DNA from 3 places in the Paenibacillus sp. FSL R7-0163 genome. Region 1 is predicted to be linked to each of the others. Evidence: predicted binding sites of a transcription regulator. Region 1 holds the regulator's gene; each other region holds the start of a gene.
What was found. Region 1 encodes Rex, which represses fermentation and respiration genes when NADH is low (regulators of the CRP and FNR family bind a similar motif). Its sites were predicted from a motif close to TTGTGAAATATTTCACAA; they were not measured.
Positions count from the first base shown of each region.

Region 1 (10,063 bases):
TTTTCGTGTAATTCCGCGCTCTTTTTGATATACTATGGGTCGGAGGCGGTATCGTTTATCGAACTGTACTCTTGAATTGTAGAACTTTTTATATTTTTTATTACTGAAAGTACCTTCATAACTGCGTTTGACGGTTACGTTGGATTCTGCTCTGAGCCGTAAGGACCGAGACAGAAGGGACGATCGCAAGTGACTCTTTTTTGCCCTTCGGACCTTTTTAGCAAATGATTGCTAAAAGGTTTTTTTGTTGCGATTTTTACGGGCAGGTTACTTAAAAAAGGAGGACGAAAAGAGAAATGGCAAACAAACAAGCACTAAATATTGTAAAAATGAAAAAAATGAAAGCAGAAGGTGTGCCACTGAGCATGCTGACCGCTTATGATTATCCATCTGCAGTTCTTGCAGAAGAAGCAGGTATCGACCTTATTTTGGTTGGTGACTCTCTTGGGAATGTAGTCCTTGGATACAATACAACTTTACCGGTAACGATTGAAGATATGGTGTACCATACCCGCTCGGTAACTCGAGGAGCACAAAGTACATTTATCGTGGCTGATATGCCATTTATGACGTATCACGGGAGTATAGATGAAACCCTGCGGGGTGTGCGCAGATTGATGCAGGAAGGGCGGGCTCATGCCGTCAAAATGGAAGGTGGACTTGAGATTTGTGAGACTGTAGCTACGGTTGTGGCTGCGGGAGTCCCTGTGCTGGGACACATCGGGCTTACTCCTCAATCCGTGAATATGATTGGTGGCTACCGGATTCAAGGCAAAGACGCCAAGGATGCCCAACGCCTGATGGATGAAGCTAAGGCGCTTGAGGCAGCAGGTGCTTTTGCAATCGTTTTGGAGCTGGTAACGGAAGAAGTAGCCCAGGCAATCTCTGAAGCGCTTAGCATCCCAACCATTGGGATTGGTGCAGGCCGTTACTGTGATGGACAGGTATTGGTTTTCCATGATTTGCTGCGTTATGCCTCACCTTATCGTGAGAAACGTTTTGTCAAAACCTATGCGGATGTGGGTAATGTGATCCGTGAGGGCATAAGCCAGTATGTGAAGGAAGTGAAGGAACGTTCCTTCCCAGATGAAGGCCACGTTTTTAATGCAGATGAAACAGTCTTGGAATCTTTATATGGCGCTGCCAGAAAGGAAGGGAAATAAATGAGAGTCGTCAGAAGCATTGAGCAGCTGCGCGAAGCTTTGGAGTATATGAGACAAGGCGGGCACGCCCCGATTGGGTTCGTTCCTACGATGGGATACTTGCATGACGGACATGCCAGTCTGCTTCGCCGGGCTGGAGAAATGAGCAACACAGTGGTAATGAGCATTTTTGTGAATCCTTTGCAATTCGGGCCAAACGAGGATTATGATTCCTATCCGCGTGACGAGCGTCGTGATTTGGAACTCGCTGAACGTGAGGGAGTAGATATTGTATTTATCCCCAGTGTGGAAGAAATGTATCCGCAGCCTACTCGGACTACTGTCTCGGTATCGGAGCTTACTACCCGGCTATGTGGGGCTTCCCGCCCTGGGCATTTTGATGGTGTAACCACAGTGGTTAATAAATTCTTCAATATTGTACAGCCGGATTATGCTTTCTTTGGGCTGAAGGATGCTCAACAAGTTGCTGTCCTTCGCCGAATGGTGTCCGATCTTAATATGAATGTCGAAATTATCCCTTGTCCGATCGTTCGTGAAGGGGATGGACTTGCGCTCAGCTCACGTAACGTATTCTTGTCTCCAGAGGAGCGTAGTCAGGCATTGGTGTTATCTCGTTCCTTACGTGAAGCACGTCAGTCTATTGAAGAAGGAAAAGTAAGAACCGTTGCTGAAGTGCGGGAATTGTTGACATCGGTTATTTCCAGCTCTCCTCTAGCGGTGATTGATTATGCGGAGATCCTAACATTCCCTGATCTTGAAGGATTAGAGGATGAAGCTCTTTTATCAGAAGTGGATGGGGAAATTATTATAGCGCTTGCCGTGAAGTTTGGCAGAACACGCTTGATTGATAATAATGTATTTATTCCAAAGGAGGTTGCTGCACTTGTTTAGACATATGATGAAATCCAAAATTCACCGCGCAACAGTAACGGAAGCGAATTTAAACTATGTGGGCAGTATTACCATTGATGAGAGCTTGATGGAAGCCGCGGACATTCTTGAGAATGAAAAAGTTCAAATTGTGGATAACAATAATGGTTCGCGACTGGAGACCTATGTAATCCCTGGACCGCGTGGAAGCGGAGTGATCTGTCTTAATGGTGCCGCAGCTCGTCTTGTTCAGCCGGGCGATACAGTAATTATCATTTCGTATGCGATGTTGTCCTCGGAAGAACTGGAGTCACATAAGCCAACGGTGGTATTCGTGGATGAGAATAACAAACCAGTGAAGCTGGCTGATCATGAATTGCATGCTACAATCGCTTAATGTATGGACTTACGCCATGTAATGAATGGCAGGGATGAAAGACCCCGATCTCGCAGAAAATGAAGTCAGGCAAGCTGAACTGATTTCATCTTCAGTAAGGGGGGATAGCCCATGTTTCAACATTTGTTTGCTGAAATGAACAAGGTGCTTCAGGAGATCATAACAGATTACCCTACAGCGGAGGGTGCCCGCCGGAACGAGCTTTTATGCAATTATAATATGCTGCATAGACTGAGCGATAAAGTGATGGATGAATGGCTCGCTTTTGCTGAGAAGCTAAGTCACTTTCGCGAAAGTGCGGATTTTACAGCAGTGGTCGAAGAGGAAGTGCCGGAACAGGAAGCACCAGAGCTGTGTATGGATTCCTTTGTAAGAGGTCAGGGATATTATAAGCTGCTGATGTATGGAAAGTGTATTGATCAGTTTAAAGAAGTTATTGCGCAATACCCGGATAGCTTGGCTGCTCGATTATATTTAGCCATCTCTTATCTGCAGGAAGGTGACGGTGAAGCCGCTTGGAGTCATCTGAACCATATGCTGGGCTTGATACGGGAGACCAAGCTGAAAGCCATGGTATATAATGCTTTAGGCTGCATACGAGCCTCACAGGAACGTTTTAATGAAGCGCAGGAATTGTTTGACCTTGCCTTGCAGCATGACCCGGCGCTTCCGGAGCCAAACGTTAACTTAGAGGTATGCCGCCGTCGTGGAGGGAAGCTGCATTTTGGAAATCAGCTGGTTTCCCTTTTGTAAAAGAATAACGGTTTTGGAAATTTCTATTCAAGCGATGCATCCCCTGAACCAGTGGTGTGCATCGCCTTTTTTCGCAACTTCTGTTATGCTGATTAAGAGTCTCAATTGAAAGGGAATAGAATTATAATGAAATTTGCCGTGCTTGATTTTGAAACAACAGGAACCCAATCCGTGGGTGAAATTATCCAGGTTGGCCTTGCAATTATAGAAGAAGACCGGTCCATCTCCCGGGTATATGGTTCCTATGTCAAGCCCGGAACGCCGATTCCTCCTTTTATAACAGGTCTGACGGGGATTACCGATGATGATGTGAAGGATGCGCCTGAGCTGGATGAGATGATGATGGAGCTTGTTCCGCTCTTGGATGATGTTGTGCTTGTAGGGCATAATGTCGCTTTCGACTTCCATTTTTTACAAAATGCTTTAGATCGTTGTGGTTATTTGCCATTTCAAGGGCGGATTTTGGATACGATTGATTTTCTGAAAATTTGCTTTCCTTCGCTCACATCTTATCAGCTAGGCTCTGTCAGTGCTCATTTTGGAGTGACACATGATCGTCCGCATCAGGCAGATAGTGATGCACTTGCGACTGCTTTAGTGCTGTTGAAATGTCTGGAGGAGCTCTACGAGCTGCCGCTGCTTACGATCCAGAGACTCTGTGAGCTGTTTACCGAAGAGGATAGTGATCTGGGCTGGTACTTTGATGGTCTGCTGCGAGAGCGGGAAGCGGAGACGCTACAGCCCGAAGGTGATCTGACTTTCTATCGTCAATTAGCGCTTGCAGTAGGAGACTGGACGGAGTTAGCGCCACCTAGAGATGAGCATGCTGAGAATCCGCTAGCGAATTTATCTTTTACTGATTATATGGACGAAGTAACCAAACGACTTAAAGACACATTACCGCAGTATGAAAGCCGGGAAGCTCAGGATATTATGATCAATGAGGTGATGACGGCACTTGCCGAAGACAAACACCTACTGATCGAAGCGGGCACAGGAACCGGTAAATCGCTCGGTTATTTGTTGCCTGCCATTTATCAAAGCGTTCGCACCAATGAAAAAGTCATGGTCAGCACTCATACCATTAATCTGCAGGACCAATTGCGCGAGCGGGATATCCCTTTGTTAACGCAGGTAGTTCCTTTTCCGTTTAAAGCTGCTATTTTTAAGGGAAGAGGACATTATTTGTGTCTGCGTAAGTTTGAGCATAAAATTAATAAAAAGGACTTTATAAGCCCAAGGGAAGATGCGCTTACTGCAGCTCAGATGATCGTATGGCTCACTCAAAGTGAATCAGGGGATGATGAAGAGCTGAATTTAAGCGGCCGGGGCGGTGATTTCTGGGAGACGGTGGCAAGCGATACCGATTCCTGTCTGGGACGTTCCTGTCCTTGGTTCCGCAAATGCTATTATCATAGGGCCAAGCATGAAGCTGGGATTGCTGACGTGGTCATTACGAACCACTCCAAGCTATTCGCAGATGTTAAAGCTGGGCACCAGCTGCTTCCAGCTTACGAGCATCTTGTAATTGATGAAGCACATCATTTAGAAGATGTGGCTGGTAAACATCTTGGCATGCATATGAAGCATTTCACTGTGGCACACACGTTATCGCGACTGTATAAAGATAGCCGAAACGGACAGCTTCCTGCTCTGCGCCAGATCTTACAGTCGTCAGGCAGTGAAGAGGCTTCAGAATGGAGCGGAGTCATCGATCGGATCTACCCGGATCTGCTTACTGTCAAAGAAACCTGGGATGCACTCAGCGACAAGCTGTTCAGCCTTTTGCCGGAACGCAGTGATGCAGCAGCAGGGGAAGCGGGACAACTGGTTATGCGTTTGCTTCCCGCCCGTAAGCCGAAGGATTGGGATGAATTAGTTGCGCTTGAGAACACTATGAATCTGACGTTAAGCGACATCATCCGTAAGGGTGATAAAATGCTTAATGAGATGCGTGACCAGGAAAGCCAATCCTCAGCAGACAGTCTTGTTACTGATATTAGCGGTTTATTTAAGGATTTGGCTTCCATACGTGAGCAAGTAAGATTCTTTATGGGGCTGAATGACGATAATGTAGTATATTGGCTGGAGGCAAATGGAAATTACCGCAGCAAATCACTGCAGATGTATGCCGTCCCTGTGGATGTTAGCAGCCAGCTTAAAGAGTTGTTCTTCGATAAGAAAAAAAGCATCGTGCTTACCTCGGCGACGCTGTCTGTAGATAAATCTTTTCAGTTTATGATTGATAATCTCGGACTTAACGAAGCTGCGGAAGAGGGACGTCTAATGACTTCACTCCTTCCTTCTCCCTTTAAGTATCGCGAGCAGGCGCTGCTAGTTATACCGCGTGATTTTCCTAGTGTGAAGGGCAGTGTGGGCGATGCTCGATTTGTCGATACACTCGTACAGTCGTTAGCAGAAGCTGCCAAAACAACACGTGGGCGGATGCTGGTTCTGTTTACTTCTTATAAAATGCTGCGTCAGGTATATGATCCGCTTAAAGAGGCTTTGGCCTCACAAGAGATTACGGTGCTTGGTCAAGGCGTGGAAGGTGGCAGCCGGAGCAAGCTGATCCGCCGCTTTCAGGACAGTGCAGCATCCGTTCTGCTGGGGACGAGCAGCTTCTGGGAAGGTGTAGATATTCCAGGTGAAGCACTGACTTGCCTGGCCATCGTGAGACTTCCGTTTCAACCGCCGAATCACCCGTTGGCGGAAGCGAAGTCGGAGTTATTGCAGGCTCAGAAGAAGAATCCGTTCATGAAATTGTCTGTTCCTCAAGCGGTTATTCGCTTTAAGCAGGGATTCGGAAGACTGGTTCGCACGGCGCAGGATCGCGGAATAGTTATTGTTTATGATACAAGGGTTATTGAATCTCATTACGGGAAGTATTTCCTTTATTCATTGCCTGGTCCCAAAATGGAGCATATGCTGACTGATCAAATGGTCCCCCGCATAGCGGAATGGCTAGAGGATGGCGGCGCTTCTTAAAATGCTCGTCTTCAGTTTAGCTCCTCCTTATCCTTAAGGGCGGTAAGTTACAGTACCGCCCTTAATAAGGAGAGGTATACGTTTGAATATGGATTTTCACAAGAACATTACTATTTTTAGGAGGAAAAATATGAAATCGGATAAAATATCAGAAGCCGTTGTTCGCAGACTACCTGTGTATTTGCGTTTTTTGAATGATCTCCAGAATCGCGAAATATTAACAGTTTCCTCTCAGGAACTTGGACAAAAGCTGGATCTTAATCCCGCACAGATTCGTAAGGATTTAGCGTATTTTGGTGACTTCGGCAGAAAAGGTATCGGCTATGATGTAACGTATCTTATTGAGAAAATCCGTCATATTCTGAAGCTGGATCAACAGCTTAATGTAGCTTTAGTAGGGGCAGGTAATCTCGGACATGCCTTGTCTAATTACAATGCATATCTTAAAGATACAATGAAAATCACCGCTATATTTGATTCGTACGCTCCTAAGGTTGGACGTAAGATCAACTCCCTTACTGTGCAACCAATGGATGAACTAGGCAGCACGATTCGTGAGCAAGGTATTCGCATTGCCATTATTACCGTACCTGATTCAGAAGCTCAAAATGTAGCAGATATTCTCATTTCTTCTGGGATTGAAGCGATTTTGAACTTTGCCCCTGTGATTCTGAAGACACCACCGAATATCCGGGTGCATGCAGCTGATTTTACAACTGATCTGCAAAGTCTTGCTTATTACTTGCGGGATGGAAAGGAAGAAAGCGAACATGAACAGCAATAAAACGATAATTAAGGGCGGGTATTTTCTGACTCCGGGAACGGATGAGCCGGTTCTGAGTGGATATATGACTATTGAAGATGATTTAATCACTTACATAGGAAAAGAAGAGCCTCAGATGGAAGCTGGAGTGCAAGTGGTTGATGGCAGTCGTCTGCTGTTCATGCCTGGACTTGTAAACACACATGGTCATGCGGCGATGTCTTTGCTGCGTGGATATGGAGATGATTTAGCGCTACAAGTGTGGCTTCAGGAGAAAATGTGGCCGATGGAGGAAAAGTTCACCGGTGATGATGTATACTGGGGAACCTCCTTATCTGTATTGGAAATGCTGAAGGGTGGAACTACGACCTTCCTCGATATGTATGATCATATGGACCGAGTAGCTGAGGTAGCTGAGTTATCAGGTATCCGTTCCGTATTGATGCGTGGTGTGATCGGGTTATGTCCAGAGGATGTACAGAATCACAAGCTTGCGGAAGCGATTTCTTTTGCCCGTAACTGGCATGGAAAGGCGGACGGTAGAATTACTACTATGATCTCGCCGCACGCCCCTTATACTTGCCCTCCGGACTTCCTGGTTAAGTTCGTGCAGGCAGCGCATGATCTGGATTTACCGATGCATACGCATATGTCCGAAACGAAACGTGAAGTGGAACAAAATGTGGCGGATTACGGGTTGCGTCCTGTAGCTCACTTAGAGAAGCTTGGAATGTTCACACGTCCCTCGATAGTTGCACATGGTGTTCATTTAAATGATGAAGAGATTGAGATCTTGGCTCGCCATAATGTGGGTGTCTCTCATAATCCGGGCAGTAATTTGAAGCTGGCTAGCGGAGTGGCTCGGGTTACTGATCTTCTAAAAGCTGGTGTGAAGGTGTCTCTTGGCACGGATGGCGCGGCAAGCAACAATAACTTGGATATGTTTGAAGAGATGCGGCTTGCAGCTCTCATTCATAAGGGTGTCAGCGGTGATCCAACGGCTGTTCCAGCTCCAGAAGCTCTACGTATGGCTACAGAATATGGCGCCCAGTCCATCTTTTTAAATAATGTAGGTAGACTTGCTGTTGGGATGAAAGCTGATTTCATTGCAATTGATATAGATCAGCCGCATTTGCTGCCACACACAGATCTGTTGTCTCATGCAGTTTACTCTGCTAGCGCTAAGGATGTTGAGCATGTGTGGGTGAATGGTAAACAGGTCATCAAGCATGGACAATGCTTAACCCTGGATGAGGAAGCTATCCGGCGTAAAGCGCAAGAAGCCTTCGAAGGTTTATTGAAGCGTTAAGTCTGGATAATAACGAATAAATAATAGGCTGCGACTTTTTGCTTTTAGCAAAAGTTGCGGCCTTTTGTACATTTTAAAGGCTGGGAAAGCTAGAAAATTATGAAATTTTGGATAAACACGCGGGTGTGTTATATAATCAAAAAAGATATATTACTAGAAAGGGAGCTGTACCTTGAAGAAAAGGAAAAAATGGATCCTCCTGGGGTCAGTTCTGATTCTGCTCCTGGGGTTTGGACTTATCCAGTTCTATGCCTATATTATGAAAGATCAATGGAACGAGCGGGATATCGCCAAGGATGTTGCCAAAACCAGAGCGGGTCTAACAGAGGTAACCAAAGCACAAAAATCGGTTTGGGATGAAAATGCAGTGTACTGGGTTTTAACAGGAAAAAATGAAGCCGGGACTGCTCTTATGGTCTGGGTCCGCTTTACGGTAGATGGAAAATATGCTGAAGGCGACGACGCAGTGTTTGCTGAGGAACTAAGTAAAGGAACCTCAGAAGCCCAAATACGCGGCATTATCAAAGCTGATCTTCCGGACATAACGATTGAACGCTTGCTGCCGGGAGTATATAACGGAGAGTATGCTTGGCAGCTTTTTTATAAACAGAGCGGTCGGTATTATTATCAATTTTATCGGTTTTCGGATGGGTCCCGAATGGGTGAAGGTTACAGTTTACCTAAAAGTTAAGCCGAACATAAGGAAATTAAGGGTGGCAATGTAAACAAGCGAACTTATTATAAGTTCGCTTGTTTACATTTATTTGATGTACAAAAGTGATATACTAAGTGATATACTGAATGGGTGGTTATCACCGAATATTCTCTTAAATTCACATACAAAAATAGGCCGATTGATTAAAAATCAAGGCCGATTTTGTCGAAAACGAGGAATATATTTGGTATTGATGGAAATATTTAAAAAATTAAATTTTAAATATATTCACATTTATTTTGAAATTAGTATATACACCTGTGATATACTACTACTTGTAATTAGAACAGCAATAAGAGACTTCAGTCTCTCTGATGAGCTCTCAAGTAGCTATAAATTATTATACTGAGCTTTATATTTTGTCATCTTTGAGAGGAGGACGTTTCTTGAAATTACGTCTTGTACCTGTGCTGATAACGTCTCTACTGTCGGCTACTCTATTGTTTGGTGGCTTCTTTTTGTATCGTCAGTTTGCAATGCAGGAACCACTTCAGAAGATTGTATCTCAATATGAGGGCGTCAATGATTCTCATATCAGTATTAACCGCAATGAGGTCACTTTGAAACTTGATCTCCAGCCAGGCACGAAATTACGTGAACTGGTTCAGTACGTCTCTAAAGAAGGAAAATCGATGATTGATGGACGTACACTGAAACTTGATGTAGAACAGAACTCCAGTGAACTGCTGGATGAATACTGGGATAAAGCGATGTTCTCTGTAGCTGAAGCCATGGAGAGCCGTAAATATACACTTATACCCACAGAACTTGATGGACTCAAAGCGCAATATCCGCAATATAAAAATGTGATAGCCTCAACAGAAATTGACGACAATAATGTCTATGTAAGCTTGAGTAATGGAAAAGAAAGCAAATTTATTATTTTGCCGCGCAAACCTGCGACATTGGGGGTATGGAATAATGCCTAAATACCTTAAAGAAATTCTAATCGGATTTGTTCCTGTCTTGTTTATTTTTATGGCTTTTCTAGGCATTAATATATTCCCGATCGTTATTGCTGCTGGGATGCTCACGGCTTTACTTATCATTGCTCATTTAAGAGGCGGACTTGCGGTGAATGCAGGTGCCGGGAAGAAACGCAAGA
Region 1 is NZ_CP150224.1:1,581,858-1,591,920, forward strand. It holds gene panB (3-methyl-2-oxobutanoate hydroxymethyltransferase) at 297-1,163, shown strand; gene panC (pantoate--beta-alanine ligase) at 1,164-2,054, shown strand; gene panD (aspartate 1-decarboxylase) at 2,047-2,430, shown strand; gene NST45_RS06995 (hypothetical protein) at 2,542-3,183, shown strand; gene dinG (ATP-dependent DNA helicase DinG) at 3,310-6,171, shown strand; gene NST45_RS07005 (redox-sensing transcriptional repressor Rex) at 6,302-6,955, shown strand; gene NST45_RS07010 (amidohydrolase) at 6,942-8,243, shown strand; gene NST45_RS07015 (DUF5590 domain-containing protein) at 8,416-8,934, shown strand; gene NST45_RS07020 (hypothetical protein) at 9,345-9,887, shown strand; gene NST45_RS07025 (AAA family ATPase) at 9,880-10,063, shown strand, end outside.

Region 2 (10,063 bases), 1.9 Mb from region 1:
GTATACGGAACCATGGTCCTCTTCTCCAGCTTCTTTCAACTATACCTGCTGGATGTAGGGATGAACAAATTAGAGATCGGTGCCGTATTCTCTATGGGTGCGCTAGTATCCATCTTTGCAAATCCATTCTGGGCGATCTGGACTGACCGATACCAGAATATCCGGCGAATCGTTTTGCTTATGTTAATCGGAACGTTAGTGTTATCCCAGCTTATGTTTCGGGCAAATACATATGAGATGATCTACATCTCCATTCTTTTGTTCTATTTCTTCCAAGGACCGTTATTTGCTCAGAGCAATACGATGATTCTCAGCTATATTGACGGAACTAACTATCGCTTCCGTTCTTTTCGGCTTTGGGGTTCATTGGGGTGGGCACTAATTGCAATTGCCGCCGGATTGGTCCTTGACTGGGCTGGTGTATCTATCTTGTCCTATCTGTTTGCAGGCTTACTATGTGCATCAATGTTATCCATTCTTGCATTACCGAAACTTAACCATACCATTGGCATGGCTCCCATGCCTTATAGAGGCTTCAGCAAGCTAATTTATAATCCCTTTTTCTTGTGTTTCATATTGTTTGGTATCCTAGTTTCCATACCGAACACCATGAACACTACATTCATGTCTTTGTATATTACGGATCTAGGCGGCTCCAAGGGAATGATTGGTCTCGCAGTATTCCTCTCCTCTATTTTGGAAGTGGGTGTATTTGTTCTCTGCGACCGATTCCTTAAACGTAAAATATCTGTTCTGCTCGGCTGGCTTGCGCTGGTTAGCGCTTTATTCGTACTACGATGGTGGTTCATGGCGGACGCGACTACAGCCCTCCAAGTAGTGCTCATTCAAATTTTACACTGCATAACATTTGGTGGTTTCTTCTATGTAGGCACTCAACTGACCATGCTTCTTATTCCAAGACCTTACCGTGCTTCAGGACAAGCACTCTACACACTGACTTGGAGCGGTATAGCCGGTATTGTTGGAGGAGTTCTCGGCGGGTGGATGTATCAGAATCTAGGTGCACAGAGCATGTATCAAGCGGGTGTCTTCTTGACACTGTTTGGAACGCTAGGCTTTACTTTCATGTGGCTCTTTGTAAACCGTGGAGGCTACCGGCCCCCTACAGAGGATGAGGAAGAACTCTCTCACATCGAAATATTATAAGCGAAAATATAAAAAACAGGCTCAAACGTACCTAAACGGGACGTTTGAGCCTGTTTTATTATAAAGAACCTGAACGAATCAAGTGTTAGCCTTGTTTTGGAGGCTGAAATGAACTCTTCAGTGAAACGATAAGATTGAATACGAGATGCCCAGGCGCCGAATATTTGCTATCTACATTAAAATAGCCATGACGGAAAAACTGGAATTTATCCTGAGCCACACTGTCCTTAAGTGCGGGTTCCACAAAACCTTGTAAGATTTCAATGGATTTAGGATTAAGCTGATCCAAGAAGCTAGGCTCCGCTTTCTCTACCGTGGAATCCAGACCTTCAACTTCTGCAGCTTCATCTACTTCTTCAGCAGAAATCAGTGGCTCGTATAAACGGAATTCTGCAGGCACAGCTTGACTAGCTTCTACCCAGTGCAGAGTACCTTTTACCTTGCGGCCTGTAAATCCACTGCCACTCTTTGTTTCCGGATCATACGTACAATGCAGTTCAACAACCTCGCCATTCTCATCTTTAATGACTTCATTACATTTGATGAAATAAGCATGCTTCAGGCGTACTTCATTGCCGGGGAACAAGCGGAAATATTTATTGGGCGGATTCTCCATAAAGTCGTCGCGCTCAACATAAATCTCACGAGAGAACGGAATTTGGCGTACGCCCATTTCTTCATTCTCTGTATTATTTTCCGCTTCAAGCCATTCTGTTTGACCTTCCGGATAATTGGTGATAACAACCTTAAGCGGACGAAGTATAGCCATAGTGCGAGGCACAGTTAACTTAAGGTCTTCCCGGATAAAGTGCTCCAGCATTTGCAGGTCCACTAGACCCTGACTCTTGGAGATCCCTGCCTCGAACACGAACTTACGAATCGCTTCCGGCGTATATCCTCTGCGGCGCAGGCCGGAGATCGTTGGCATCCGCGGATCGTCCCAGCCATCCACATGTTTTTCGTCTACCAGCAGCTTTAGCTTACGTTTACTAGTCATGGTTTGAGCGAGATTCAGACGGCCGAATTCATATTGATGCGGAACAGAAGGCATCTCACATTCCGCTACGACCCAATCATAAAATGGGCGTTGATCTTCAAACTCAAGCGAACAAAGGGAGTGAGTCACTCCTTCAATAGCGTCCTCAAGTGGATGAGCGAATGTATACATCGGATAGATGCACCATTTATCCCCTGTATTATGGTGATGCGCATGAGTAATCCGATAGATGACAGGATCACGCAGATTAATATTTGGTGAAGCCATATCGATCTTGGCACGAAGAACCTTCTCACCATCTTTGAATTCCCCTGCCCGCATACGGCGGAACAGATCCAAATTCTCTTCGATGCCGCGCTCACGATGTGGGCTGTTCTGTCCTGGCTCCGTCAGCGTTCCCCGCAATTGGCGAATTTCATCCGCGCTGAGGTCATCTACATAAGCTTTGCCTTTAGTAATTAATAATTCGGCACGTTTGTACATTTCCTCAAAATAATCCGATGCAAAACGCAGCTCTTCCCATTCATAACCCAGCCACTTTACATCTTCCTGAATGGAGTTCACATATTCCGTATCTTCTTTGGCAGGATTCGTGTCGTCAAATCTTAGGTTAGTCTTGCCACCGAACTCGTCCGCCAGTGTAAAGTTAATCCAAATCGCCTTGGCATGTCCGATATGTAAGTAACCGTTCGGCTCCGGCGGAAAGCGTGTGACAACTTCTTTTACTTTACCCGTACGGAGGTCTTCGGTAATAACATTTTTAATAAAATTGGAGGGGGTAGTACGGTTCTCCACAGCTATCAACCTTTCGTTCTGTAGTGTTACACTACTTCTTGTATAAACATGTTTCCTACTAATATACCCGTTAACTGTAGATTGTTCAATAAAAGGGGGCACATGGCCTGGATCAATTTTTAGCATCTTTAGACCTTTTGACTTCTCTGCGGGCGATAGAGTAGCATGATAATCATAAGAAAAAATCCATAATCATACATAAGGCCTTGTGCCGAAAAGGAGGCAACCGCTTGTTTAATTATGTCATCGACGAAGAGCTTATCTTAAAGCCACTCATGCCTGAGCATGCTAGGCACATATTCGCGTTAGTGGAGCGCTCGCGGGAACGACTTAGGCAATGGCTTCCTTGGGTTGATGCCGTTACGGAACAGGATCACACCCTTAATTTCATTAAAAATGCTATAAAACAAGGCACCGACAATGGCGCCTTCACTGCTGGACTTTGGGTCCGCGGCGAGCTCGCCGGTGTCATTGGGTATCACCAGATTGACTGGCATAACCGTTCCGTAGGGATTGGTTATTGGCTTGGTGATGGCTATGAAGGCAAAGGTTATATGACCAGCGCCTGCCGAGTTCTAGTAGACTACGCACTGCTGGAAATGGAGCTGCAGCGGGTAGAAATTCGCTGCGCGACCGCCAACGTAACTAGCCGGGCAATTCCTGAACGGCTTGGTTTTGTGCTCGAAGGTGTGATCAGACAGGCAGAAAAGCTGCCCGATGGCTACGTGAATCACGCCGTATATGGTTTATTGCGTAGTGAGTGGCAGCTGCTCGGCTAAGTTACGTAAGCAAAGTTAAACAAACACACAAGCAGAAATAAACCTGGCTGGCATACGCCCCCAGGTTTATTTTATTGAGCAGACCAAGATTAGATCTCTGGCATACCCAGCTGTTTTCGAAACTTGTTCCGTACTACGGCTGAGAGGGCTTCCAGCTCCACAAGCTCTGCCAGAGCAGCTTCCTCTTGCAGCCCAACCTGCATTAAATGCAGTACATGCGCCACGGAAGCATTGCTGTCTCCGTTTTCTTTTTTGACAATTGCATCGCCGGTTGAAATCATTCCTTCACGAAGTACACGCAAGTAAAATCCGCTATACCTTGTATCCAGAACTTGAGCCGGAAGATCTGCGGGTCCATGCTTTTGTGAGATTTTGAAGCAAGGATATCTTGGCTGGCTAACCTGAAGCAAAGTGGTGCCTATTTCATATACATCGCCAATACACACCTCTGTCTCCAGCAGACCCGTTGTGGTGATATTTTCTCCGAAAGCCGAGTACTCCAGTTTCTTTCCCAGCTGCTGTTCCCAATAAGGATAGTGCTCAATGGGATAGGCGCACACCGCCTTGTCAGGACCTCCATGATGTTTAAGATCTGCCTGACCATCTCCAACAAATCCATTGGTATGCAGCCGAACCGATCCTTCTACAGGCGTTTTATAAATTCCGGTCTCCAAAGGTTTTCCCCGATAATCCACCGTCACCGGCCGACCGACATTAAGCGAGACGATCTCCATATCCATTTCCTCCTGTCAGCATACAGCTCATAAATATCTCATCCACATAACGGCCGCCAAGATAAAACTCCTCCCGCAGACGTCCCTCTTCCACAAAACCGCATTTCCGGTAAAAAGAAATCGCTGATTCATTACAGGATAATACACGCAGGCGAAGCTTACGAATAGCATGCGCCGCAGCATGTTCCTTAATGGCTTCCATGAGCTGCCGGCCGATGCCTAAACGTTGATAGTTCGGATGAACAGCAATATTAACCTCGCACACATGCCGGTTGCTCTCCATTCTACTAGGGCAGCCAAACCCGACATATCCGCATAGCTTGTCATCTTGCAGCGCTACGAGCTGAGAGCCCGGAGGAGCATTCAGCAAGAAATCCTCTTGTGAGCGCCACAACATAGGTCCCGGGCTAGTGTCCTCTGTCCAAATCAGATGGTCCAGATCAATCAGTTCTCGCACGTCTTTAATCTCTGATGGTCTAATAGTTAACCTTGCCTTGTTGATTTGTTTCATAAGATGTACACCCCTTGCCTTGCACCTCTATAGAATTCACAGCAGATGTTGGAATCCACTGTGTATAGTTATCTTACGGACCGCTCTAACGAATGGCCTTTACGATTGACTAAAGAATGGATGACGAAAAATCCTACAGACAGCAGCGCCATCGCACAGGCCAGCCAGGCTGTTGGTGCCAAACCACCGCTATCATACAGTCTGCCCATGAAGTAAGGGCCAATGACTCTCCCGACTGCACCAATCCCTCCGCTTAGTCCCAAATAAAATGGTGCGCTGCGCCCCGCATGATCCGAGATAAAGGATGGCATCGCTGGAGAAATCAGCATTTCTCCCAGTGTAGCAAGCACCATTCCGAGCACTAAGCCAGGATAATTAGGCATCCACAAAAGAAACGCATAGCCACCCAAATAAAACAGGGCACTTGCAGTCATTTGCGCCGTTGAGGTAGACGCGAACCAGCGCTTAATCATTGTTACCAATGGCTGAGCTGCAAAAATCAAAATACCGTTCAGTGTCCAGAGAAAACCATAAGTTTTCTTAGGCCAGCCCTCTGAAATAATGAACGGAGATACCCCTGTATTCCAGATAGAGTTACCGAGAAGCAGGAACAAAGAACCGATCCCCATATAAAGATAAATACGAGTATGCCCCATTAGCTTCCACGTGGATTGTTTCTCTGGTTCATTCTTCTGATGCCCCATTACCTCATGCGCAGGTTCTCCACCGATTTTCTTCAGATATATAAAAAAGAAACCCGCAAATACCGCCGAAGTTACACCATTCATTACAAAGCTTAGCATATAGGAAATATCGGCCAAAAAACCACTTAATGCCGTACCCAGTGCTACACCAATATTATTGGCGACATAAATAACATTAAACAGCTCACCACGCTGCTTCGTGAAACGAAAGCCGATAAATGCCTGAATGGCAGGTAATGATAAGGAATTAAATAATCCTACCAGTCCCATTGCAACCATAAATAACGTCCAGTTGTTACTAGCTGCCGGCAAGGTGAACAGTGCCAAAGCATTCATGGCGAGCGCTCCGACAATCAGCCGGTTAACGCCTACCTTATGATAGAGTGAGCCCCCGAGTAGTTGACCCACGATCCCACCAACCGATTGAATAAGAATCACCAGTCCAGCATCTGACATGCTGCGTCCAAGCTCATCAAATACATACATCGTAACGAGCGGCCACATCAGCGCACTACCTGTTGCATTAATTAGGCTGGCAATTAGAAATATTTTCACTTCTTTTGGATATGCCTGTAAAAACTTCATAAGTAGTGTACATCCCCTGTTATATATGTGTCATTAATTCATCCAGTATTATCCCAAAACAGGGTTATGAGCAAGCATACACATTGACGTTTTATCGCGATAAAGTACGCATGAAATCTAGAGAATAAAACGCACATATCGCATGAATTATCCCGTCTCCCTTGGGGTTCACGTCCGCAGCCCTTCCTAGCTCTAATATCTATTCTTATTTTAAAGCCGTGGCTGTCGTCCGTAAAGCAAACTAAACAAGAAGAAACTGATTCGCTTTTAGAAAGACGGGGTAATAGAGCCTAGAAACACTCCCCCTTCAAAATTCGCCGTGATCCGATTTCGTTCCCCCGAGCGCGGATATATCACGGCGGATTTTTTTGTGTCTACATAACAAAAAGCACCCCTAAAACATTAACGCCACCAATAAGGCAGACCTTGAATGTTCTATGGAGTGCTCTATAAGACGAGCTTAAGCGTGTTTTTTGACACTGCTGCCGGACATGCTATCTACGGATTGAATAGCCGTAGGTGCTTTACGCAAGTATGCCATCCAATAGGCAGCTGCGACAAATATTGCTCCACCCGTTAGATTGCCGAGCCAGACGGGAACAAAGTTAGTGAAGTATTGCCCCCATGAATAGTAACCTTCAAAAATAGCTGCTGGAATTAGGAACATGTTAGCTACAACGTGCTGGAATCCGATCGCAACAAAGGCCATCGTTGGGAACCAAATACCAAGGATTTTGCCGCTGAAGTTATCTGCTCCATAGGAGAGCCACACTGCCAGCGCAACGAGCCAGTTACAGCCGATACCCGAAACAAATGCCGGAAAGAATTCTGCATCGATTTTATGACCAGCCATATCCACCAATTTCTCTAAATACACACCCTCTGAAGTTAAACCCACCACATGACCGAAGAAATAAGCTACAAATAATGCCCCTGCCAGATTACTAATCGTAATGAGCAAAAGATTCTTCACAACTTCCCAAAAAGAAATCTTCTTAGCCATAAAAGCGAGCGGCACGGCCATCATATTCCCTGTCAGCAGTTCTCCACCCGCAAGGAGTACCATGATCAGCCCAACGGGGAAGACTGCTGCCCCGATAAAGTTAGCAATGGAACCCCATTCCTGTGGTGCGCCAGCAATGACGCGAATATCCAATAAAAACCCGAGCGCAATAAACGCTCCTCCCAAAAAGCCCAGAATAAGTACGGTACTTAGCGGATTATGAGCTTTTTTTATGCCGTTCTCTACAGTTACTTCGGCAATTTGCTGCGGTTTGCTATAAGCCATGGTTCCTATCTCCTTCATCTATTTACTTCAAATTTGTTCCTTTATGACCATTGTAGCGTGTCGTAAAACACATTAACGTGATAATTATCACTTTGAGAAAACTAAGTGAAAGTTTTCACTGACATGTCAAATTTACTGCGACCTGTGCACAAATAGAAGTTTATGTATGACCGACTAAGCCAGCATATCTTGTTTCGTTGGATTACATTTGAGCGTACGCAGCAGCTATCGGACACAGTTGTCCTTATATGCAGCTATATCTCACTGTAGCTATACCTCGCTATCGGACATCGGACTCAGTTGACCCTATTCGTAGCATTTGAGCACATTTGGCTCGCTATCGGACCCCATAGTCGCTATTGCCACCAAAAACACAATAGTTGCACCTCATTTTATGTAATAGCTGCATTGGAGTCCGAAATCACACTCAAAAAGCGATTAATTGCTAAATAGCGGCTTCTGAGTCCGAAAGCTTCTGCGGTGGGCGTTGACTCAGCACGATCGGACTCAGATGACCCTAACCGTAGCTTCTGAACACATTTGGCTTACTATCGGACATCGGACTCAGATGACCCTATTGGTAGCATTTGAGCACATTTGGCTCGCTATCGAACCCCATAGTCGCTATTGCCACCAAAAACACACTAGCTGTACCTCATTCTATGTAATAGCTGCATTGGAGTCCGAAATCACGCTTAATAGGCGATTAATTACCAAATAGCGGCTTCTGGGTCCGATAGCTTCTGCGGTGGGCGTTGACTCAGCACGATCGGACTCAGATGACCTTATTCGTAACTTTCGAGCACATTTGACTTGCCATCGGACCCCATAGTCGCTATTGCCACCAAAAACACACTAGTTGTACCTCATTTTATGCAATAGCTGCATTGGAGTCCGAAATCATACTCAAACAGCGATTATTTGCTATATAGCGGCTTCTGAGTCTGAAAACTTCTAAGGAGGGCGGTGATTCAGCACGATCGGACTCAGATGACCTTATACGTAACTTTTGAGCACATTTGGCTTGCTATCGGACATCGGACTCAAATGACCTTAACTGTAACTTTCGAGCACATTTGGCTCGCTACCATCGCCGAAGCCATTGGATTCTACCTACCTATGCAGCTAATCATTCTGCACCTAACAAAAAAAGCAGCAACCCTCCCGTTACAGGAGAATCGCTGCTTTTCTAGCTTTATAAGGTTATCTTTTTCGTCGATAAATCACTCAGAAACAATCGTTTCTTTTTAAAATGTTACAGCCTCTTTGCTTGGTACTGTTGTCGGCAGCGCTTGAAGACCCACTGTATTCAGGAAGTTCCAAGGTTTGTTGTAATGCGGTTGGAAGAAGAAATCGATAAAGGCTAGTTGGTCGATTGTCATTTGATTTTGAATACATACAGACACTGTGTTGATCGATTGCGTCAGATCCATCTTGGACATAATTTGAGCCCCGAGAATACGGCGTGTGGCGCGATCAAACACTACTTTTAACTGAACCTGCTCAAAGGTGGGCATAAATTCTGGACGGTAGTTATCAATAATCATGGCGGTTTCCACGTCCATTCCTTCAGCCTTAGCTCCTTCTTCAGTAAGCCCTGTTGCAGCGATATTATCTTCATAAATCTTAATGCCCGAAGTCCCTTGTGTACCCATATAAGGAATGGTCTCTGTTACCAAGTTGCGTGCAACTAAGGTTCCCATCCGCACAGCATTGGTTGCCAGTGGGATATAGGCGTGTTTGCCTGTAGGGTTGTAGTGAATCGCACAGCTGTCGCCCGCGGCATATACATCTGGGCAGCTAGTCTGCATATAGTTATTGACCACAATGGCACCATTAGGCAGCATATCGACTTGACCTTTTAAGAGTTCAGTATTAGGACGGAAACCAATGCAGAGAATGACCAGATCTGTTTCATGCTCTCCTTTGCTTGTAATGACCTTTGTTACCTTACCATCTTTGCCCGTAAAAGAGCTGACCTTCTCATTCAGTGCCAATTTAATCCCATGATCCTGAAAAGATTGTTCGATCGGTGCAGTAAATTCTTGATCCAGATATTTACTCAGAATGCGATCTTCACCATCAATTAGCGTAACTTGCTTCCCATTCATTTGAAAAGCTTCCACCAGTTCAACGCCGATATATCCAGCGCCGACGACGGTGATTTTATTCGCTTGTTTAGCTTTTTCTATAATAGTGTTGGAATGATCATAGTTCTTGGAAAGTAAAATCCCCTCGAGTTCAAATCCTTCAAGCTTCGGCACAATCGGCCATGAACCTGTAGTCATAATCAGCTTATCGTAGGTGTCAGCGAACTCGTGGCCTGTCTCCAGATTGCGTACACGCAATGTTTTGGACTTCGTATCCACTGCAGTTACTTCATGACGCATATTGGTCTTTACGCCAAGCTCTGCAAGCTTTTCTGGTGAAGAATAGAATAGCCCCTCTGGGTCTTTAACCACTCCACCTACATACAAGGCAATTCCACAGGATAAGAAGGAAA
Region 2 is NZ_CP150224.1:6,556,255-6,566,317, reverse strand. It holds gene NST45_RS28820 (MFS transporter) at 1-1,167, shown strand, start outside; gene NST45_RS28815 (glutamine--tRNA ligase/YqeY domain fusion protein) at 1,253-2,959, opposite strand; gene NST45_RS28810 (GNAT family protein) at 3,190-3,738, shown strand; gene NST45_RS28805 (MOSC domain-containing protein) at 3,828-4,472, opposite strand; gene NST45_RS28800 (GNAT family N-acetyltransferase) at 4,453-4,983, opposite strand; gene NST45_RS28795 (MFS transporter) at 5,052-6,272, opposite strand; gene NST45_RS28790 (formate/nitrite transporter family protein) at 6,733-7,560, opposite strand; gene NST45_RS28785 (FAD-dependent oxidoreductase) at 8,808-10,063, opposite strand, start outside.
Region 2: NST45_RS28790 (formate/nitrite transporter family protein) is a predicted target of Rex. The motif match lies at 7,664-7,681, and genes of this name have one in related genera.

Region 3 (10,063 bases), 180 kb from region 1:
TTTGCAATCTCAATCATCTGTTTCTCACCTACCGAACATTCCCCCGCCTCTTGATTTAAGGGAATCGTTACGGAGAGCTTACGAAATTGTTCATTTGCTAACGCTTTCATCTCTTTCATATTTAAGATCCCTAGTTTGGAGGTTCGTTCCTTACCAATAAACAGATTATCTAGAACCGTCATATCCGGCCACACGTTCAGCTCCTGATGGATAAAAGCGATCCCATAACGTTCAGCCTCTTTGGGATTATTAAAGTATGTTTCCTGACCATCTATAGTAATGGTCCCTTGATCACGCTGATGCAGTCCAATCAGAATGTTCATCAGAGTAGACTTGCCTGCGCCATTTTCTCCCATTAGGGCATGAACTTCGCCATCCTTCAGTTCAAAATCCACACCCGTCAACACACGGTTAGCCCCAAAAGATTTATAAATATCTTTCATCGTAATGTGCATACGCTTTGAACCCCCTTTTTATCAAAAATAGACCCCGGCTTGTAAAATACAATTTGCATAAGGCTTAGCTTCCCCCGTACGAATGATGACCTTCGCATGCTGGGTTAACCATTTAAATTGTTCATGTGAAATCGCCTCTATAGGTATTTCCTTAAATTTGTCATTCAAGTATTCAGAGGTATCTTTATTTTTTTCAGCTAATTCCTCTGCTACGATAACTTTCTCAATGACCATATCCTCTGAAATGATTTCGACAAGCTCTTGGAAGCTGGGAACTCCCAATTTAAGTGCTAAATCAATCTTTGGAACACCAGGTGGAACGGGTAATCCAATATCAGCAATGACAATCGTATCGGTGTGGCCTAAATCAGTAAGCACTTTGGAAATATGACTGTTTAAGATTCCTTGTTTTTTCATAATTAAAGACTCACCTCCACCTCTACTCTTGTTGGCATGCCACCTTGGGCACCAAATTTTGTGACGGATAAAGAAGCCGCGCGATTGGCAAACTTTACACTAGTTCGAATAGACTTGCCTTCAGCTAGAGCAACAGCAAATGCCGCATTAAAAGTATCTCCTGCTCCAGTGGTATCTATAGCATTCACTTTATAGGTGGGAACTAAAACTTCCTGCTTACCATCGTAATAACGCACACCATTGCTGCCCTCGGTTATAAATAACTTATTGGGATATTTGCGTAAAGCTTCAGCAGTACTCATCTCAGGAAATAATATTGCACATTCATGTTCATTGGGTGTTAAATAGGTGGCATTGTTTATAATCGTTTCACTGATAGGACGAGCAGGTGCTGGGTTAAGCAACATAGGCACATTGAATTTGTGGCAAATCTCACTTACAAAAGACACCGTTTCTTCCGGAATTTCTTGTTGGATTAATACCATGTCAGAGCCTTTAATATTCTCAAGTGCCCGTTCAACCAATGCAGGAGTAACTAAATCATTGGCTCCTTTTACAACGATAATGCTGTTATCGCCTTCCGCTAAAATGATGTGGGCTGTGCCACTTTCGGCATGTGTAACCGGTTCCACATTGGCGGTAAAAACGCGATTCTTTTTCAGATTATCCATGATAGCGGTACCATAGAAATCATCACCTACACAACCAACCATCGTAACTTCTGCTCCAAGACGGGCAGCAGCGACTGCTTGGTTCGCGCCCTTACCGCCCGGAACGGTGGAGAATTGTTCTCCAAGCACAGTCTCACCCGCGTGAGGTCGCTTATTCGAAGTCACTACTAAATCCATTGAACAGCTGCCAATTACACAAATCTTAGCCATTTTCATCAACCTTTCTCATGTTGTCATTTATTCTTTACTTCTTGTAGTTTCCCGCTCCACAAAGCTAACGGGTAGTTGAATAATCTTCTCTTCCACCTTATCTTGCTCAATTAGCTTAATAAGTAAACCCGCCGCTTCTCTACCCATATCATGTGCCGGCTGGCGAATGGTGGATAAAGCAGGTGACAACAAGCTGCTAAGCGGGATATCATCAAATCCGATGATTTGCAGATCCTGCGGCACTCTTTTACCTAAACGATGTGCTTCATGAATGACTGCCGTCGCGACAATATCATTACTGGCAATTACGCCATCTGTATCTATATATTTAGCAAATAACTCCACAGCCCATTGTTCTGCTACTGTATGGGAGAAGGATGAAGTTTGGATCACATTATAGCTGATTCCCATTTCATTAAGTACTTCAATCGCCCCAAGAAATCGATCTTGTGCAGGTTTGATATGCGCCGGTCCTTGTATTACTGTGATTTTTTTGCTTCCCCGTGCGATAATCTCTTGTGCTGCAAGACGTCCGCCCTTTTTGCCATCTGCGTATACGGAAGGGCTATCGTTAGAAGTACGGTCCAGAAATACGACCGGAATTTTCAAGTTAGAATAAACGTCGCTCTCAGGGAAGTTGGTTGACGATATCATGCCAATGACATTATTTTGGATAAAGGTTTGAATATAATCCATCTCTTTGTCCTCGTTCTCATCACTATTGCCAAAGATGATCCGATAACCTTGCTCCTGCATCCGATCCTCTATCCCCCGCGCTAACTGCGGGAAGAACGGGTTAGTAATATCAGGCAAGAGCAGCCCGATTAATTTAGATTTCCGCTTGTACAATGATCTTGCAACCTCATTAGGGGTATAATTCATTTCTTTGATCGCTGCCTCAACCTTTTTGCGAGTATCGATATTCACATATCCAGATTCATTTATAACCCGTGAGACTGTTGCTACCGAAACTCCAGCTATTTTTGCGACATCTTTGATCGTCATCATTCTTTAATTCATCCCCCAATGTGTAACCGGTTACATGTATTACATAAATTAGATTATCACATAACCTTTTCATTTACAAATCTTTTTTTTGATCATAAAGCTAACAAAAGATACCAATTATATATCGATATCTTTTGTTATTTGAATTTATTTATCTGCAAAGCGATTTAATAATTTTATTGTATTGAAGTGCATACCTTCATGGTAAAGTGTGAAATTTATGAATTCACCGATTGAATTTAAGGTTAATCCACTTCCTGTTGTAAGAGGGGTTACTTGCTCACTTAAGCGATTGTGAAAAGCTTCCTGGATCCGTTTGGGTTGCTCCGTAAGCATCTCAAGTAAAACTTCAAGCGTTGGCGGTTCCTCATTCCACTCGGCTGGTTTAGTCCCTTTCGCAAATAAGCGTTCAAAGCTTGCCGGCAATTGTATAAGCTCCCTAGCAGAATGAAAGGCAAACTTCTCTTGCACCAAATAAATATGTCCCAAGTTCCAGCGGATATTGTTATTAAAACCTTCTGGAATACTATCTAAAATTCCCTCAGATAGTCCCTCGACAGCACGCACAGTAACACTACGCACAAACTTAATTTGTTTGAATATAATTTGATCCATTATAACCCCTCCTAACTTTTATCCATAGTTTACCATAAGCTTATCTTTAATTTCCTAATATTATTTTAAACTTAATTGTTTCATAACGAACGTAATAAACGACTGCATATAACTTTCTTGAAGTTCCTTCTTTCTGTAGCCCATCCATATCGAATGCTTGGAGACTACATTTTCTACTGCTACATTAGCTAATGTTCCCTGATCAAGATAAGGTTTCGCCAACAAAGCAGATACATAACTAATTCCATAACCGGCAATCACAGCTTGAATAACTTCATTCACTCCATTAAATTGAAGCCCAATCGTTGGCTGCTGTACACTTCTTTCTTCACACAACCGGACAAGCCGCTCTCTGGCTGCACTGCCCTCTTCTCTCATAATAAATGCTTCAGACATCACTTCTTCAAAGCTTACCTGCTGATTGGCATAAGGGTGCTGGGAAGAAACCACGAATACATACTCGTCCCTATATAACTCCCGATGTTCGAACACTCCTGTATTATGCGTAGGAAACTCCATATCACTGTAAATCGCTACGTCTGCTTCAAAATTATTTAATTTTTTCATAACACCATGAGAATTAGTAGTAGTGATCTGAATGTTAACTTCCGGAAAAGATTGTTTGAATAATGACGCCCACCGGGGAATGAGGATGCTTGTTGCCAAATAATTACCTGCAATCCGCAGATTCCCCTCAGGAAATTTGTGATAGTCTTCAATGATTTGCTGGACTTGATCACCCATGGCAAAAAACTTCTCAAGAGGTTCGATTAACCTTTTTCCTAAAGGGGTGAGCACCATCCTCTTTCCTTTAATTTCAAATAACAAAATATGATTCTCCCGTTCAAACTTACGGATTTGCGCTGATATAGCGGGTTGACTGATATGCAAACGTTCAGAGGCTTTGGTCACACTACCTGTGATCGCAACGTAATAAAACAATTTTAATACATGATAGTTCATCGTGATCTCTTCCTCACTTCATAAAATAATATCTGTATTCGCCGCTTATCCTCAGTCATTTTACTATAACTATACATTATGGATGTTAACTATTATATATTGTTTATTTATATTTATTTCTTTTATACTTACAACTATTCATAAGGGAGGTTTTGTTAATGACAAAGACAGTATTATACTTAACCCGCCACGGGCAAACAGAATGGAATTTACAAAAACGAATGCAAGGGCATCAAAATTCTGCGCTTACAGCCTTGGGCGAACAGCAGGCCGAATGGTTAAGGGATCGTTTGCAAGTAGAAAACTTAGGCGCAATTTATTCTAGTACTAGTCCAAGAGCATTGCATACTGCGCAGATTTTACGGGGAAAGCGGAGTTTACCTATTCAACAGCAAGTTTCTTTAATGGAAATAAACATGGGGAGCTGGGAAGGAATGAATACGGATCAGATACAACTAGAATCCCCTTTACAATATTCCCATTTTTTCACCAGACCCGATCTATATATTCCTCTAACCTCAGGTGAGACTTATAAGCAGCTTGAAGGAAGAGTAGTGCCGACAATGGAGCGCATCATAAACGATAACGTAGGGCTAGAGGTGCTCATCGTCACCCATCGGATGACTTTAAAAGTCATTATGGCTTATTTTCTTAATAAATCATTGCAGGAAATAGGGGAGTTACCGGATATTCTCTCTACTGCATTATGTAAAGTAACCCTAACTGATAACAATACAACCATCGATCTGTATGGAGATACTTCACATTATCAATGACTATGTATTAAAAAAATAAAAAGGTAACTCCGATTAACGGGGCTACCTTTTTAGCGTTCAACATTAAATATCCACACTTTTGATTATAAAACTGCGTACCTTCATCCATTTGCCTGAAATGAATTCATCAATCGTTTTCGTCTTTGGTCTAACGCAAAAACGGTGTTTTGCCCCTTTATCAAAGCCCACAGCTTCAAAAATTAGGCTGTCCCCTATTTGCTCCTTGAAGAACACCTGCTTTAATCCCAACCTATTTAACATTTCAAGCTTTACGCTCTCAATATATGTGCGCGAATACTCCTTAGACATATGTGTTCCTCCTAGTAGTGATAGTAATATTATAAGTCAATAGGAAGAAAATCAACAATAGTTCATATATTCATCATCCACAAAAAAACAACCAGGCAGCAATTCTCCGTTATTGGAGGTTCGCTGACTGGTGTTTTGGGTCTGTTGTGATTTGCTTGATAGGTTATGAGCTAAGCTTAATCATTCGTAGCTTTCGGATAACCACTCCGTTGTAGCGCACTATCTTGATATATCTGTAAGATAACTGCAATCTATACACTTATTCGATATCCACAAGGGCTAATTCTAACTTTAAGTGTATTCTATACAATTAAAAACTAGAGAAATAGCCTATAGAGTATTAAATCAGGAAAATAGATGTACAAAATACAGCTATTTGCATTGGCCGGGCGTTTTGAGCATTTTAGTTGTACAAAATACAGTTAAAACCATCTACTGTACACTTCAATGTTTCATACTCCATTACTTCATACTCCATTACTTCATACTCCAATAATTCACTGCTTCAATACTCCATTACTTGTTACTTCGAAGCCGTTGGCTCTCATATGGTAACTAGATGGGGTGTAGTCCATTATGAGTCAGCCCATTCATACTGATTCCTTTTTCCTGAACCTATCCGGATAATTCTATCTATATAGTTAGTCCTTCTACTTCTACCTAATCGAAATCATCACTAACTTATTTAACTTCAGTTGCCCCAGTCACTTTACCTTCAATCCCTGCAGTTGCTTTCACATCTTCGTTTGCGAAGTAAAGATTTCCATCAATAGTCGAAGTTTCATGCAGATTAAATCCGTTCGCATCTACATAAACATCACCTTTAATGGTTCCGCCTTGAACTCGTAAATTTTCACTTTGTACAGTTAACTTAGGTACAGTGAGTGTGTAATTGGCAGTAACTTTGTGATCAGCGTCTTGGGCATAAAGAGCAATCTTACGGTAGATGTCGCCGTCTGCGGCCCCTTTATCATGGAATTCGCCTTCAACAACAACATCTTGGGCAATGGTCACATCATTTAGAATGGCAATAATCCAGTTTCCATCTTTACTTACAGCCTTGGTAAACGCATCTGCTTGATTTACGATTGAAGCTGTAGTAACTGCATCCGTTTGCTCTGTAGCTGGAGCCGTAGTAGCCGCCAAATTAGTCGCATTATTATTATTCGCACCACAACCAGACAAGACTGCAACCGAGACGCCTGCTACTAACATCATTTTAAATAACTTCATTTTAAATCCCCCTTGTTTTTGATTATAAATTAATTATATATTAAAATTTTTAATAAATAGGTGAAAATTTTCACAATATTGTGTCGTTATCTGAAGCGGTTTCACAAAGGTGATTAATTCCATACAAAAAGGACACTCCCAATAACTGCGGAAGTATCCTCATAGTCTTTATTACTATAATTTTTTAGATTAAATACCCTCTTGAAAAAGATATGGAACCATCATACTCTACACTTACTTTTTTAATGTTAGGTTTATGCAAAACATCAGCATAAAAATAATACAGCGGAAGGATGACCATTTGGTCAATGAGCATTTTTTCAGCTTTTGCATAAAGCTTGTTTCGTTCGCTAGTGTCTAATGTAAGCCTAGCTTGTTTAATATAACTATCATAAAGTGCACTGCTCCAGCCCGAATCATTATCGCTGCTCCAAGATGTGAAATAATCTAAAAAAGTCGATGGATCGTTATAGTCGGCTGCCCAAGCCGCTTTTGCCATTGTATAATTCAGCTTAAGACGATTATCAAGCAGATCTTCCCAGGGTTGAACCTCAAAGCCTACTGTAATGCCCAGATTTTTGTTCCAGCTGTTAATAACGGCTTCTGCAATTTCTTCATGCCCTTCATTTATAATAATCGAAAAACTAGGAAGCTGAGTTAAGCCCTCTTCCTTCAAACCTTCCTGAAGTAATTTCTTAGCCTGTATTACATCCTCTTTGAAATACCGTGTATCAATAATCTCTGATCTAAAATTCAACTTGGAACCACGAATACTCCGAGGAATAAAACCGTAAGCAGGTGTACCATAGCCGATAGATTCTCGGTTAGCTGCCATGGCTAATGCTTTACGTATCTTCAGATTTTTGAAAGGTGCTTTGCTTAGATTATACTGATAATAATATGTAGAAGCATACGGCAAAGCATATAACTCCTGAGGGAATACAGAATTTAAAGAAGCCTTATCTATCAGCTCATCTTTTGCCCCTACCCAGTCAACTTCATTGTTTAAGTAGGCCATAGTTGGCGAAGGTGTTCCAGCTTTAGGCCGAAGTAGATGCACCTCTGAGAAACGAATTTCTTGCGCCGCATAATAGTTTGGATTTTTAATTAGATGAATCGAATTTTCATCCCACTGTTGCAGTTTAAAAGGGCCATTAGTAACCATAGTTTTAATATTGTACGCCCAATTCTTATCTGCTTTCGCGACTTGCGCATTAATTGGCATGTAAATACTTTCCGCGAGAAGCTGCGGGAAATGTGAAGTTTTTTCATTCAAAGTCACTTGGAGTGTATCGTTATTTAACGCTTTCACACCCACTTTCGAAGACTCCTTTAGCTTCCCTTTATGATAATTCTCTGCGTTAGCAATTATGAACATTTTGAATGCATAGCTATTCATAGACTGAGGTGCAAGCGCTTGTTTCCATGCATACTCAAAATCTGAAGCCTTAACCTGCTGCTGATTACTCCATTTTGCGCTCGGCCGCAAGGAGAACGTGTATGTTTTCCCATCCTTGGAGACTGTCCACGACTTGGCTATCCCGGGAACCGCCTCTCCCGCATCATTCAAACGCACCAATCCCTCAAATATCCCTTTAATGACCGTAGTCGTACTACTATCTGTGGAAGAGGCAGGATCTAGATCTACAGGAATATAATCAAAACCAATACGCAACACCTGTTTAGCCTGTACAGCAGATGCAGTGTTCCCTTCACTTACATTTAAACCTATTAGTAATACTAAAACAAAGAGAACATGGAGCAATTTTTTCATCGACACTCCCCCTATTTCTATTATTTTTATTAACTAGAATAACATGGAATCTATTGATTCCGATAGATTAATTTCACCGCAATTCTTCCATTTCTAGAACCTAGCAGGGTCATCTAACTGCACACTCACTTCCCATTGACGCTTTGGGATCAGAATGTTAATCTTTAGAAAATATCACAAGGATAAGGGAGCTATTTACTGGTGAAAAAGACAACCATGAAGGACATCGCACTTCGTGCCAATGTCTCCGTCGCAACAGTGAGCTATGTTCTGAATCGTGTCGGCAACCAAACCATTCCTGAGAAAACGCGCCAGCAGATTCTTCAGCTTGCCGAGGAACTACACTACATACCCAATCTGGCGGCACGTTCACTTGCGAATCAGAAAACAGGATTGGTAGGTGTGCTCGTTAACACCTCAGCCCATACCCCACACTGGAAGCTCCATGCCCAGTTCTCATTTATACATGCCTTGGAACAACGGTTAACAAATGCTGGTTACCATACGCTGCTATATTCACTTGATGTTGACCAGCCTTCTTTGGATATTATCGTAGAAAGAAAGCTGGAGGCTGTATTTCTGATCGATGTGCGCGAGGAAGCCTTTTATTCGATCTCCAAGCATTTTGTAGAAGGAATTCCTTTGATTCTGATCGACAGCATGATTGAAGATAAACTCTTTAAGCAGGTCCTTTTCAACTATCGAGCAGCTCTGCAAAAGGTAAAACCACAGGACCTTTCACAGGTATGTTTAATTATGGAGAGCTTCAATAACTCTTTCCTCACCCGTTTTATTCAGGACAGTATTCCATTACCTGAAGAAGCGATATTCACCGTTGTCAATTTGGAGAAATTAAATACATTCTTACAGGAGGGGGGCTATAAAGAGGCCATTGTCATTAATGAGTTTATTGGAAGTTACGTTGAAAAAAACGGGAGGTTCGAACAACTCTCTGTTCTTTGTACCTGCAATTGTCCGGAAATATTAGGCGATGACGTTCATAAATTCATTTTCACAGGGGATAAAGCGGCTACTGCATTTGAACTAATGGACAAATTATTGCATCATTCTGACTACTCCGCACAAGAAAATAATTGTTATTTTGTAGAATAATTTTTTTGGCTATTCACTTAAGCGTTTAAGTTGAAGGGAGCATAACTTATGTCTGGTCCTTTATTAGTGAAACAAGTTCCCCCTGCTGTTCAAGCTCATCCCTCTCTTTGGGGAAATCGGAGATTCCTGCTGCTACTCAGTTCGTACTCCATTTCCTTATTCGGTAACACTTTTCATAGTATTGCTTTAAGTTTATGGGTACTGCAAACGACCGGCAGCGCCAAAATGATTGCCATCATCACGATAATCAATTTAGTGCTCAGTTCTTTACTTGGATCGATAGGGGGAACTTTTGCGGATAGGGTCAATCGTCGAACCCTCATGCTGATCACCGATCTGATAAGTTGCGGACTCGTAGTGACACTTGCTTTAGCCATTTCCCTGCCCTCTACATCGTTCATTATAGTCGCTATACTGACGGGTCTTACGACCGTTTCAGCTTTATTCCAGTCCCCGGCATACCAAGCTTCTATCACTACTGTTGTTGGTAAAGAACATCTACAAAAAGCGGTAGGATTG
Region 3 is NZ_CP150224.1:1,762,292-1,772,354, reverse strand. It holds gene NST45_RS07800 (sugar ABC transporter ATP-binding protein) at 1-455, opposite strand, end outside; gene rbsD (D-ribose pyranase) at 477-872, opposite strand; gene rbsK (ribokinase) at 875-1,753, opposite strand; gene NST45_RS07785 (LacI family DNA-binding transcriptional regulator) at 1,781-2,761, opposite strand; gene NST45_RS07780 (DinB family protein) at 2,909-3,376, opposite strand; gene NST45_RS07775 (LysR family transcriptional regulator) at 3,437-4,339, opposite strand; gene NST45_RS07770 (histidine phosphatase family protein) at 4,498-5,115, shown strand; gene NST45_RS07765 (hypothetical protein) at 5,179-5,424, opposite strand; gene NST45_RS07760 (polymer-forming cytoskeletal protein) at 6,106-6,657, opposite strand; gene NST45_RS07755 (peptide ABC transporter substrate-binding protein) at 6,842-8,431, opposite strand; gene NST45_RS07750 (LacI family DNA-binding transcriptional regulator) at 8,633-9,544, shown strand; gene NST45_RS07745 (MFS transporter) at 9,593-10,063, shown strand, end outside.
Region 3: NST45_RS07760 (polymer-forming cytoskeletal protein) is a predicted target of Rex. The motif match lies at 6,716-6,733, and genes of this name have one in related genera.